Desulfocurvus vexinensis DSM 17965: one gene and its partner. Each later gene encodes a partner of the first gene's protein in a complex. Links are inferred from orthologs where the notes say so. Each region holds a gene or a part of one and is shown in the gene's direction. Other genes may lie near its edges.

Region 1 (6,673 bases):
GGCGGTCCTCGTGGTAGTTGGCGTCGGCCTGGCCCTCGCTGAAGAGGTCGAAGTCCGTGCGGCCGAGGATGTCCTTCTCGTTGCGGTGGAAATAGGTGCAGAAGGCCTTGTTCACGGCCATGTAGCGCAGCTCGTCGTCCTGCAGCGAGACCAGGTCGGGGGTCACGTCGAGGATGGTCTGCATGAGCTGGCGCTGGCGCTCCAGGTCGCTGTGGGTCTGCTTGAGCTCGTCGATGTAGGCGTTGAGCGTCAGGGCCATGATGTCGAAGGTCTCGGCCAGGGCCTGGATCTCGTCGCCCTGGTTCTCGAGGAAGACCTTGCACGAGCGGCAGGTGCGCAGCTTTTCGGGCAGGGCCACATCGGCGCAGTGCGGGCACAGGGTGCCCGCCAGGTACCAGCAGCGGTGGCGGTCGTCGCGGTAGGCCGGGCAGTCCTGGTTGGTGCAGTTCATGACCTCCCAGCAGTCGCGCGACAGGGGCGGGGCGGTCTGCACGTCGAGGTTGCCGCGCACCACCTCCTCGGCGCTCTCGCGCAGGATGTCCAGGCGGCGGGTTATGCCCCGGGCAAACAGGGTGGAGAGCAGGATGGCCGCCACGGCCACGGCGGCGGTGATGCCGAAGATGGTGACCATGATCTGGCTTTTGGCGCTCTGCACGCGCACCTGGCTGATGCCCAGGCGCACGGTGCCGAAGCTGTCGGTGCCGATGATCACCGGGGCCGCGAAGTCGTAGATGCGCATGGATCCGGCGTCGAGCAGCTGCACGTGCACGTCGCGCCCCCTGGCGGCGTTGGCCTCGCGCAGGTCCACGGGGAAGTCGGTCTTGAAGGAGTGGACCACCACGTCGCCCTGGCGGTCCTGCACGAAGGCGTAGGTGATGTAGGGCGAGAGCCCGGCCACCTCGTCCACCAGGGTCTTCAGGCGCAGGAAGTCCTGGCCGAGCATGGGGTCCAGGGCGCGCAGGGCCAGGTTTCTGGCCATGCTGGTGCCCCGGTCGCGGTTCTCCTCGATGATGGCGTTCACGCTGACGCGCGACACGCCGATGGACACCAGCACGCCGAAGAAGATGACGATGAGCGCGGTGCCCAGGTTGATCTTGTCCTGGAACTTCAGGCGGTCGAGGAAGCGGGGGGTGCGGGTCACCGCAGCAGTTCCTCCCCGACCATCTCGGCCAGGCGGCGCACGGGGTCGAAGTCCGCGTCCTGCGAGGGAATGATGGCCGTGAGCCCGGCGTTTTCCAGGATCGGCCTGTGGGTGGGCCTGCTGATGTCCAGGGCGATCATGGCGTCGCGGATCTTGCGCACGATTTCGGGGTCCAGGCCCTTGCGCGCGGCGTAGACCCAGCCCGGATACCAGCGCGACACGTCCAGCACGCGGATCTGCGACACGTCGATGGTGTTGGCCACGATGGCCAGGGTGCCCTCGCGGATGGAACCCACGCCGTACTTGCCGGAATACACGCCCAGCACGACCTTTTCCTGCTTGCCGCCGGGGCCGGGGGCGAAGGCGATCTCGGTGAAGTCTTCCTTGTGGATGCCGTTTTCAATGAAATGGCCCAGGGGGTAGAGATAGCCGCCGGCGCTGGAGGGGTCCACGGCCAGCCAGCGCTCGCCGCGCACGTCCTGGAGGGTCTTGATGCGCGGGTTGTCGGCGCGGGTGATGATCTGGCCGCGGAAGTTGCGGCCCTCGGGCTCCACCACGCGGGCGAAAGCCCAGGCGCCCTGGCGCTCGGCCATCTTAATGTAGATGAAGGGGTTGGAGAAGGAGATGTCGATGAGCCCCTGATCGACCATGTTCATGTGCTCGCCGAAGGTGTCGGGGAAGACCTGGCGCATCCTGAGCCCCGTGGCCTCGGCCAGGTACTCCACCAGCAGGTGGTGGCGCTGGTAGGAGGTGGCGTGGGAGTACTGGGGCGCGTAGGCGTAGGTGAGCTCCTCCTGGCGCTGGTGGAAGGTGATGGGCTCGCGTTTGGTCAGGTCCACCTGGCGCACGGGCTCGTTGTCGTTGCAGCTGGACAGGGGCACGGCCAGCAGCAGCGCCAGCAGCACCACCAGCACGAGGCCCGGCAGGTCGTGGGGCAGCTTGCGCAAGAGCGTCCTGTACAGCGGCGAGGAGGGCATGCGGGAACTCATATCCCGAAAATCCGGCAATTGGTACCCCAAAACGGAGGGCGGTCCGTCGCCCGTGGCTCGCGGTGCGTGGCCTCCGGGCGCGGCCCCGGGCGGGTGCGCAGAAAAATGCGCCCCCGGGTGTTGACACCCGCCCTAGGTGTCTTATCACTCTCCCCGAAGCCCGTCGCCGGTTGGCATGAGCCTTTCCGGTCGCGGGCGATCAGGTGCCATGGGCTGGCACTCGCAACCCGGGAGTGCCAAAGCCGCAACCAGCCACTCCTTAAAATCATTCGGAGGATAGTCATGAAACTGAAACCGTTGAACGACCGCGTCCTGGTCAAGCGTCTGGAGAGCGAAGAAGTCACCGCCGGGGGCATCATCATCCCCGACACCGCCAAGGAAAAGCCCATCAAGGGCCAGATCGTGGCCGCCGGGCCCGGCAAGCGCGACGACGCGGGCAAGGCCATTCCCATGTCCGTCAAGGCTGGCGACTTCGTGCTGTTCAACAAGTACGCCGGAACCGAGGTCAAGATCGACGGCGTGGAGCACCTCGTCATGCGCGAGGATGACATCCTGGCTATCATCGAGAAGTAACCCGCCCGTTCCCGATTTTTCCCACTTTGCATGAACAAGGAGAAACGACATGTCCGCTAAAGAGATCCTTTTCGACGCCAAGGCGCGCGAGAAACTGAAGAAGGGCGTTGACAAGCTGGCCAACGCCGTCAAGGTCACCCTGGGCCCCAAGGGCCGCAACGTGGTCATCGAGAAGTCCTTCGGCTCCCCGATCATCACCAAGGACGGCGTGACCGTGGCCAAGGAGATCGAGCTGGCCGACAAGTTCGAGAACATGGGCGCCCAGATGGTCAAGGAAGTGGCCTCCAAGACCTCCGACGTGGCCGGTGACGGCACCACCACGGCCACCATCCTGGCCCAGTCCATCTTCACCGAGGGCGTGAAGCTCGCCGCCGCCGGGCGCAACCCCATGGCCGTGAAGCGCGGCATCGACAAGGCCGTGCTGGCCCTGGCCGAAGAGCTCTCCAAGATCGCCAAGCCCACCCGCGACCAGAAAGAGATCGCCCAGGTCGGCACCATCTCCGCCAACAACGACGCCACCATCGGCAACATCATCGCCGAGGCCATGAACAAGGTCGGCAAGGAAGGCGTCATCACGGTGGAGGAGGCCAAGGGCCTGGACACCACCCTGGACGTGGTCGAGGGCATGCAGTTCGACCGCGGCTACCTCTCCCCCTATTTCGTCACCGATCCCGAGAAGATGACCTGCGAGATGGAGGAGCCGCTGATCCTCATCCACGAGAAGAAGGTCTCCAACATGAAGGACCTGCTGCCCGTGCTGGAGCAGACCGCCAAGATGTCCCGCCCGCTGGTGATCATCGCCGAGGACGTGGACGGCGAGGCCCTGGCCACCCTGGTGGTCAACAAGCTGCGCGGCACGCTCCAGGTCTCCGCCGTCAAGGCCCCGGGCTTTGGCGAGCGCCGCAAGGAGATGCTCAAGGACATCGCCATCCTCACCGGCGGCCAGGTCGTTTCCGAGGACCTGGGCATCAAGCTGGAGAACATGACCGTGGCCGACCTGGGCACCGCCAAGCGCGTGGTCATCGACAAGGAGAACACCACCATCGTTGACGGCGCCGGCAAGAGCGAGGACATCAAGGCCCGCGTGAAGCAGCTGCGCGCCCAGATCGACGAGACCACCTCCGACTACGACCGCGAGAAGCTCCAGGAGCGCCTGGCCAAGATCGTGGGCGGCGTGGCGGTGATCAACGTCGGCGCGGCCACCGAGACCGAGATGAAGGAGAAGAAGGCCCGCGTCGAGGACGCCCTCAACGCCACCCGCGCCGCCGTGGAAGAGGGCATCGTGCCCGGCGGCGGCGTCGCCCTGGTGCGCTGCGCCAAGGTGCTCTCCAAGATCAAGCCCGCCGACGACGACGAGCTGGCCGGCGTGAACATCATCGCCCGCGCCATCGAAGAGCCCCTGCGCATGATCGCCAACAACGCGGGCATGGAAGGCTCCGTGGTGGTGGAGAAGGTGCGCGGCGGCAAGGACGGCTTCGGCTTCAACGCCGCCACCGGCGAATACGAAGACCTGATCAAGGCCGGTGTCATCGACCCCAAGAAGGTCACCCGCACCGCCCTGCAGAACGCGGCCTCCGTGTCCGGCCTGCTGCTGACCACCGAGTGCGCCATCGCCGAGAAGCCCGAAGACAAGCCCGCTGCCCCGGCCATGCCCGGCGGCATGGGCGGCATGGGCGGCATGTACTAGGCCCCCGCGCGCCTTACCCCGGATGATCAAAGGCCGACCCGCAAGGGTCGGCCTTTTTGTTTGCCTGCGGGGGAGGGAGCTGCGGCGGGCTTTCCCCGCCGCGCCGTCCGGGCCGCGCGGCGAAGGGCCCCCGGGGCGGGCGCACGGGGCCGGAGCAGGCCCCGGCGGAGCGCCCCGGGGGCCTTCCCGGGCCGAAAAATGGGGCTGCCTTCGCCAGCGAAGACAGCCCCGTTTCCAGGCAAAGCGGAAGCCGGAACGCCTAGTCCACCTTGAAGAAGGCCTTCTTGGCGGCCTTGCACACGGGGCAGGCGTCCGGGGCTTCGTGCTCGACGGTGTGGCCGCACACGGAGCAGACGTAGTATTCGGCGGGCTCGGGGTTGTCCAGGGTGTCCAGGGCCTTGCGGTAGAGCTTGGCGTGCACGGCCTCGACCACGTTGGCGAACTCGAAGGAGCGCAGGGCGGCCTTGTGGCCTTCGGCCTTGGCGTCCTCGATCATGGGCGGGTACATCTCCTTGAACTCGTGGGTCTCGCCCTCGATGGCGGCCTTGAGGTTCTCGGCGGTGGTGCGGATGGCGCCCAGGGCCCGCAGGTGGGCGTGGGCGTGCACGGTCTCGGCGGCGGCGGCGGCGCGGAACAGGCGCGCGGCCTGGGGGTGGCCTTCCTTGTCGGCCTTCTCGGCGAAGGCCAGGTATTTGCGGTTGGCCTGGGATTCGCCGGCAAAGGCCTCCATCAGGTTCTTCTCGGTCTTGCTCATGGTCGCTCCTTGCGGGTACTAATTGTTATTAGGAATATTTACTGACAGGAAGGAATGTACAGCATTTCCAGGGGGAGTCAAGGGCCAAATGCGAGGAAATTCCCCCCGGGGCCCGCCAGGCCCCGCAAACGGGTCCGGGCCTATTCAAATCCCTGAAACAACCGATGAAACAGCCAGGGCGGTTGCCATCGGCCGGGCAAGGCGTGTACAGGATACGAAACTCAGGCCTTCAGGGGAAGAGCAGTGGCTGTTTTCAAGTGCCCGTCCTGCGGGCTGGACAGGAAGCTCCCGGACAAATACGCGGACCGCAGGGTCCGCTGCCCCAGGTGTGGCGAGAGCTCGCTGGTGGCGGCCGACGCGGGCGACCTGCACCTGGACGATGTGATCGAAGCCGAGCCCGCGGCCCGGCCCCAGGCGGCGGGGCGCACCGGGGGCAAGGCCATCAGCGAGGCCGAGCTGTCCCGCGCCATGGAGGCGGAGCTGCGGCCCCGGTTCATCGAGGGCGGGGCGCTGGGCAACCTGGCGGGCGGGCTGGTGGCCGGGGTCCTGGGCGTGCTCTTCGCCCTGGCCGTGGCCACGCTGGTTTCTTCCCAGGGCGCGCTGCTGGAGCACTTTCCCCACGCGGTGACCATGGCCCTTTTGGGCGCCACGGTGCTGGGCCTGGCGGTGGCCCTGCGCAGCCGCATCGCCTTTGCCGCCGCCGGGCCGGAAACCATGACCGGCGTGGTGCTTTTCCTGCTCGCGGGCTTCGTGCAGGAGCGCATGACGGGCGCGCCCGCCGAGGCGGTACTGGCCACCACCCTGGCGGCCCTGGCCGTGTGCGGCCTGTTCACGGGCGCCCTGCTGCTGGCGGCGGGCCTGTCGCGCAGCAGCGACCATGTGCGCTACGTGCCCATCCAGGCCCTGGGCGGCGTGCTGGCGGCGGTGGGCTTCATGCTGGTGGTCCAGGCCTTCGGGGTGGCCCTGGGGCGCAGCGTGTGCCTGGGCGACATCATGGCCCGCTATTTCGATGCCGAATTGTGCCTGCGCTGGGCTCCGGCCATCGGGCTGGGGGTCGCGCTGTTCGTGGTCCTGCGCTGGGTCCGCAACGCCTATGCCGTGGCGGCGCTGCTGGCCCTGGCCGTGGGCGCCTGCCACGGCTACCTGCACTGGCAGGGCATCGGGCTGGAGCAGGCCCGGGAGCTGGGCTGGCTGTTCGGCCCCCTGGCCGCCCGGGCGCCCTGGGCCCATGTCCAGGACGCGGGCTTCCTGGACAGCATCGACTGGATGGTCATCGCCGACTGCGCGGGCTACGTGCTGGCCCTGGGCGGGCTGGTGGCGGGCTCGGCCATGATCCGCATCTCGGAGATGGAGGTCGTCACCGGCAAGCCCGTGGACCTGGACGGCGAATTCCGCGTGCTGGGGGTGGGCAACATGCTGTGCGCCCTGGGCGGCGGCCTGCCGGGCACCCTGTCGCTGGACCGCAGCCTGGGCAACCGCCTGGCCGGGGCCTCGGGCATGCTGGCGGGGCTCACAGGCACGGCGGTGTG
Region 2 (6,464 bases), on another replicon or contig:
GGAGCGCGCGGCCCAGACGGTGCGCGACGGCGCGGGGGCCCCGGGCCTGGAGCGCGCCGCCGGGGTGCGCACCCTGCTGGAGGCCGCAAGCGACCTGGACTCCTTCCTGACCGACCACGCGGACCTGCTCGAACCCGGGCTGGCGGCGCGCGCCGGGGCGCCCCTGGCCGACCGCGCGGCGGAGCTGGACAGCCTGGGCATCGCCCGCCAGGGCGCAGACGGCGCCTGGACCCTGGACCGGCCGGCCTTCCTGGAGGCCCTGGCCGCCGACCCCGGGGGCGTGGACGCCGCCCTGGGCGCGGCGCCGGACGGGCTGGCCCCGGCGCTGCTCGCCCAGGCCGAAGCCATCCGCGCCCCGGGGCTGGACACGCGGCTGGCCAATGCCGCCGGGCTGGCGGACGTCGGCCCGCCCGTGGGCCGCGAGGTGGCCAACATGGAGCGCTCCACGTTGCTGGACGTGGTGGAGGCCGCGCCGCTGGTGGCGGAGCCGCGGCAAGGCGACGGCCCGCGCCGCGCCGAGGCCGCCGGGAGCCCGGCGCTCCCGGAGCTGGGCCCGGGGCTGCTGCGCGGCTCGGCCTGAAGGCGGGGCGGCAAAGCTGGCCAAGATTGACAACGTTTCCCGGAGCTTCGGCCAGTTTTCACAAAGTGCTTGCGCCCGGCGCGGCTTTCGGATACACGTGCTGTTCACGCGGGAGCCCCGGCCCCCGCACCTGACATATCATGCAGAGAGGCGCGAGGGATCTGGCCCGTTGACCGCCCGGCAACCTGCTCCGTCACCGGAGAGCAAGGTGCTAACGCCAGACCCGCAAGGGACCATGAGAGTGACGCGTAACGCATCAGCCCCTCCCCCTTGCGCGGAGGGGCTTTTTTGTGGGCCACGGCCCGGGAGGATTCACGGCGTCATGGATATCGTTCGCGATCCGCAGCAGTTCCAGCAGCAGGCCCTGGCCGCGCGTGCGCGCGGGCAGGTCACGGCCCTGGTGCCGACCATGGGCTTTCTGCACGAGGGTCACGCCAGCCTCATCCGCTGGGCTGCGGCCAATGCCGGACGCGTGTGCGTCAGCGTGTTCGTCAACCCGACCCAGTTCGGCCCCGGCGAGGACCTGGACGCCTACCCGCGCAACCCCGAGGGCGACGCGGCCCTGGCCGAGGCCTGCGGGGCCGACGTGCTCTTCATGCCCGAGCCGGGCGCGCTCTACGCCCCGGACCACTGCACCTGGGTGGAGGTGCCGCCCCTGGCGCAGCACCTGTGCGGGGCCAGCCGCCCGGTGCATTTCCGGGGTGTGGCCACGGTGGTGACCATGCTGCTCAACCTGGCCCAGCCGGACGTGGCCGTGTTCGGCCAGAAGGACTGGCAGCAGCTGGCGCTTCTGCGGCGCATGGTGCGCGACCTGCACCTGCCCTGCCGCATCGAGGGCCGGCCCATCGTGCGCGAGGCCGACGGGCTGGCGCTGAGTTCGCGCAACGTCTACCTCGGCCCCGCCGAGCGGGCCCAGGCCCCGGGGCTGCACGCCGGGCTGCTGGCCGCTGCGGCCCTGGCCCGGGCCGGGCAGCGCGACGCAGCCACCCTCAAGGCCGCCATCGCCGCGCACTACGCCGCGCATGTTCCCGCTGGCGAGGTGGACTACATCGAGATCGTGGACCCCGAGACCGTGCAGCCCGTGGCGACCCTGGCGGGGGCGGCCCTGGCCGCCGTGGCCGTGCGCCTGGGCCGCGCCCGGCTCATCGACAACGAGCTTTTGCAACCGTAACCCCCATCCGGCCCGGGCCGTGCCCGCGCCGCGAAGCAGAACATCCCCGCAAGGCCGTGCCGACGGGGAACCATTTCAGGAGGAGCACCACATGATCAGCAACAAAGGCCGTTTCCATTTCACGTCCGAATCCGTGACCGAGGGGCACCCCGACAAGGTCGCCGACCAGATCTCCGACGCCGTGCTCGACGCGCTGCTGGCGCAGGACCCCGAGTCCCGCGTGGCCTGCGAGACCCTGGTCACCACCGGGCTGGCCATGATCGCCGGCGAGATCACCACCAAGGGCTACGCCGACCTGCCCGCCATCGTGCGCGAGACCATCCGCGAGATCGGCTACACCAGCTCGGTCATGGGCTTTGACGCCGACACCTGCGCCGTGATGTCCACCATCGACAAGCAGTCGCCGGACATCGCCCAGGGCGTGGACCGCAAGGCCCCCGAGGAGCAGGGCGCGGGCGACCAGGGCATGATGTTCGGCTACGCCAGCGACGAGACCCCGACCCTCATGCCCGCGCCCATCTTCTGGGCCCACAAGCTCTCGCGCCGCCTGACCTACGTGCGCAAGGAGGGCATCCTCGACTTCCTGCGCCCCGACGGCAAGACCGAGGTCAGCTTCACCTACGAGGACGGCCAGCCCAAGTTCATCGACACCGTGGTCATCGCCGCCCAGCACGACGAGAACATCGCCTACCAGGACCTGGTGGACGCCATCCGCGAGGAGGTCATCTTCAAGACCCTGCCCGGCGAGTTCGTGGACCGCAAGAAGACCCGCATCTTCATCAACACCACCGGGCGCTTCGTCATCGGCGGCCCCATGGGCGACTGCGGCCTGACCGGGCGCAAAATCATCCAGGACACCTACGGCGGCATGGGCGCCCACGGCGGCGGCGCCTTCTCCGGCAAGGACCCGTCCAAGGTGGACCGCTCCGGCGCCTACATGGGCCGCTACATCGCCAAGAACGTGGTCGCCGCCGGGCTGGCCCCCAAGTGCCAGGTCCAGATCGCCTACGTCATCGGCGTGGCCGAGCCGGTGTCGGTGCTCGTGTCCAGCCTGGGCACCAGCGAGGTCAGCGACGAGGCCCTGACCGACGCCGTGCAGCAGACCTTCGACCTGCGCCCCTACTACATCGAGAAGAAGCTCAACCTGCGCCGCCCCATCTACAAGGCCACGGCGTGCTACGGCCACTTCGGCCGCGAGCGCCCCGAGTTCACCTGGGAGGCCACCGACATGGCCGAAACCCTCAAGGCCAACTGCAAGGGCTAGCGCCGAGCTGCGGCATCGAGGCAAAGAAAAAGGGGACCGCCCGCGGGCGGTCCCCTTTTTTTGCGTCCTGCGCCGGGGGCTCAGTTCCGGGCCAGGGTGCGCAGGGCGCTGGCGATGTTCTCCGGCAGGTCCGCCGGGCCGACGGCCTTGAGGCTGCTGGCGTCCAGCAGGACCGCCGTGCCTTCGAACCAGCCCACCTTGGGGCCCGTGGCGCCGTCGAACACCGGGACGCGCACGGTGATGAACTCCAGGTTCGCGGTGTCCTGCCCGCGCCGGGCGAGCTGCTCCGTGAGGTAGGCCACGCCCTGGGCGTGCTCCTGCTCAGTCTCGCCCACGATGGGCAGGCCGTCCTTCATGCCCAGCATCGGGCGGCCCTGCCCGAAGAGCGCCGCGCCGCGCTCGGCGAGCCAGCTTGCCCCGCCCACCGGGGCCGGGTCCACCGTGGCGGCCAGGGTGGTCGCGGAGGCGGCCTCGGCCAGACGCGCGGCGGCGCGCGGTGCGCGGAAGGCGTCGTCGCCGGTCCAGGCGCTGGCTGCCGCCGTGTCTTCGTTGGTGGCGTCCTGAGGGGTCTGCTCCCGGATGGCGGGCGCTGCCGCCGCCGCCCAGGGGCCCTGGGTGCTGTCGTCGATGCGCATGCTTCCTCCTGCTGGCCGGATACAGTGAAAAAAATTCCCCCTGCGGGGTGGGGAGCAAGAATCGCGCCTGCGGGCGGGGTTCTTGCCCCGTGGCGCAGAAGCGAGCCCCCTCCGGCCAGGGCCGGAGGGGGCGGGGTGTGGGTGTGGGCGTGGGCCCGGGGTGACGGCGGGCTACAGCTCCACGGCCAAGCGCAGCAGCGCAGTGAACGGGGCGCCGACCATGTAGGTGCTGCTCCCGGCGCGGGTGTCGTCGCCGGTGTTGATGGCCGAGATGTATTCGGAATCCAGCAGGTTGTAGAGGTCCAGGCTCAGGCGCACGCGCTTGGCCCAGTCCAGGTCCGTGAAGGTGTAGGAGGCGCAGAGGTCCACCACGCCGTAGCCGTCCACCTTCTCCTTGTGCTCCAGGTCGCCGTAGCGCTCGCCCAGCAGGCGCAGCATGGGCGAGATCTCGAAGCCGCCGTGGCGGAAGATGAAGCCGGTCTTGGCCATCCACAGCGGGGTGTCCACCACCTGCCTGCCCTTGCTGTCCAGGGTGTTGCCCGCGAAGGTCAGGTCGTCGTCGTAGGTCAGCACCGAGTACGAGGGGCTCAGGAACCAGGTGAAGTTCTCGGTCAGGTGGACGTTGGCCTCGACCTCGGCGCCGTAGCCCGTGGCCGCGCCCACGTTCTGCTGGTAGTTCACGCCCGCGACGCCGATGCGCGGGTCATGGACGGTGACCAGCAGGTTCTCGCTCTTGGTGTAGTACACCGAGGGGGTGATCTCGGCCCTGCCGAGGCTCAGGCGTACGCCGACCTCCACGGTGTCGGTGGTCTCCATGTCGCGGGTGTTGAACAGGTCGTCCAGGGTCACGCCCGCCGCCTGGAAGGCCGCGCGGTTGCTGCTGTAGGTGTTGATGAGCGGCACGTAGGAGTAGGGGCGGATCTGGCTGCGGCCGTAGCTGGCGAAGGGCTCCACCGCGTCGTTTATGGCGTAGGACAGGGCGACGCTCGGCAGCAGGGCGTCGTATTCCTTGGTGGCGCGGTCCAGGTCGGCCTGGCGGACCAGGGTGCTGGGCGCCCCTGTCTTGGAGGTGTAGCCGTGGGTGGCGGGGTCGCGGTAGTAGAAATACTTCAGCCCGGCCTGCCACTTGAAGCGGTCGTGCTCGCCGCCGATCTTGAGGAAGGGGCTGTGCATGTGCCCCTTGTCCAGGTTGCGGGTGTAGATGCCGTAGCCCGCGAACTGTCCGGTGCTGGGGATGTAGTTCTTGGTGATGATGCGCATGTCCACGGCTTCGTACATGTAGCCGAGCACGGTGGTCAGCTCGCCGAAACGCTTTTCCATCTCCGCCGCGGCGCCGAAGCGCTCGATGTAGCGGTTGCGCTGCTGCACGCGGTTGTTGGACGAGTTGCCCGCGTAGACCGTGGAGTCCTCCTTGGAGTAGAATGGTTTGAATGTGAAGCCGAGGGTGTCGTCCACGCTGGCGGTGATGATGCTCATGACATCGTTGTTGTTGTACGTGCCACGGTTGTATTTGTAGTAGTAGATGTCCTGGGCATTGGTCCCTGTCAGTTCCTCGTTGAAATCCTTGTCGTGGTTTTCGGAGAGCGATTCGGTTTCCGCGTGGCTCAGGGCGCGGTACATATCGCTTTCGATGTAGTTGGAGTTGAAGAAAATCTTGATGTCGTCGTCGTTCACAGTGGGCTGGCGGAGCATCAGGTTCACGTTGGTGCGCGGGCCGACCTCGCCCGGGCCCTTCCACTTGTCGGCCTCGGTGTAGGAGACCGACCCGGACAGCGCCGTGCCGGAGTCGGTGACCTCGCCGCTGTCCAGGCGCAGGAAGCTGCGGCTGTAGGCGCTGGAGCCCAGGCCCTGCTCGAACTCCAGGCCGGGCTCGGCCTTGGGCCATTTGGGCCGCAGCTCGATGGCCCCGCCGCGCGCGCCCATGCCGGTGCCGATGTCGGCGGGCACGGCGCCCTTGTAGATGGTCACGCCCTCGAAGTTGTTGGTGTCGTAGAGGTATTCGCGCGGGCCGATGGGGTTGCCGCCCCAGTTGGGCACGCCCTCCACGGACAGCGACCCCAGGTAGCCGCGCACTCCGCGCGTGCGGATGGTGTTCTGCTCGGGGCTCAGGCCGAAGCCGTCGGCGCTTTCCACGTTCACGCCGGGGATGACCTGCAGGGCGTTGTAGATGCTGGTTTCGGTCCTGCCGCCCTGCATCTCGATACCGTCGGTGGTGATCTGCGTGCCGGTGAACACCGTGTCGCCGCTTTGCATGGTCGGGGTGATGATGCGCGTGGCGTTCACGACCATCTCGTCCAGGCGGATGGTGTTCTCCGCGCCGTGGGCAGGCCCGGTCAGCAACAGGGCGAGGGCCGCGCAAAGGCCCAGGAACGGGAACGGGGAGCGGGGGGGACGCGAGCAGTGGGTCCGCATGGCAGCCTCCGGTGCGCCTGGTTTGCCGCTCCCGGCGCGCCGGAGGCGGGGCGGGCCGGTGCGGCAAAACCCCCGGCTGACCGGCCAAAGGGTATACGCTACAAATGCCCGCAAATTGTTTTTTGCGATTTTAAACGCATATGTTTCAAGAACAAGGTTGTGGGTAGTAGAACTAATATGGATAGGTCAAGAGTAAAATGCTATCATTTGCTATTTAGTGCTATTTCGGGAGAGGGAAACGCAACCGCCCCGGGCCGTCGCGGCCCGGGGCGGTTGTGCGCGGCGCACGGGCGCGCCGCCGGGGGAGGGGGAGGCCTCAGCAGGCCTGGCCCTGCTCCGCAGAGCCCAGGATGCCCTGGGTCCATTCCAGGGCCTGGGTGTAGAGCACGTCGGCCTCCTCGG

The links.
Region 2: the proteins of groL (region 1) and metK are in contact, whole or in part, in a cryo-EM structure (PDB 8P4O), measured with the Escherichia coli proteins. The link is inferred for Desulfocurvus vexinensis DSM 17965 from one-to-one orthologs.

The regions. Positions count from the first base shown.
Region 1 is NZ_JAEX01000018.1:49,070-55,742, forward strand. What follows is about bases 2,075-5,071. They hold groL (chaperonin GroEL), read left to right. Parts: upstream 2,075-2,752; coding sequence 2,753-4,390; downstream 4,391-5,071. Other genes in these bases: G495_RS0111820 (phosphate/phosphite/phosphonate ABC transporter substrate-binding protein), read right to left, coding at 2,075-2,130; groES (co-chaperone GroES), read left to right, coding at 2,413-2,703; G495_RS0111835 (rubrerythrin family protein), read right to left, coding at 4,650-5,071. Also shown: G495_RS0111815 (ATP-binding protein), read right to left, coding at 1-1,141; more of G495_RS0111820, read right to left, coding at 1,138-2,074; more of G495_RS0111835, read right to left, coding at 5,072-5,144; G495_RS18925 (cyclic nucleotide-binding domain-containing protein), read left to right, coding at 5,388-6,673.
Region 2 is NZ_JAEX01000013.1:34,097-40,560, forward strand. Bases 1,141-3,928 are described here. They hold metK (methionine adenosyltransferase), read left to right. Parts: upstream 1,141-1,842; coding sequence 1,843-3,015; downstream 3,016-3,928. Other genes in these bases: panC (pantoate--beta-alanine ligase), read left to right, coding at 1,141-1,751; G495_RS0110120 (hypothetical protein), read right to left, coding at 3,096-3,650; G495_RS0110125 (TonB-dependent receptor), read right to left, coding at 3,822-3,928. Also shown: G495_RS0110105 (hypothetical protein), read left to right, coding at 1-580; more of panC, read left to right, coding at 903-1,140; more of G495_RS0110125, read right to left, coding at 3,929-5,990; G495_RS0110130 (EAL and HDOD domain-containing protein), read right to left, coding at 6,379-6,464. UniProt on the Escherichia coli protein: Catalyzes the formation of S-adenosylmethionine (AdoMet) from methionine and ATP.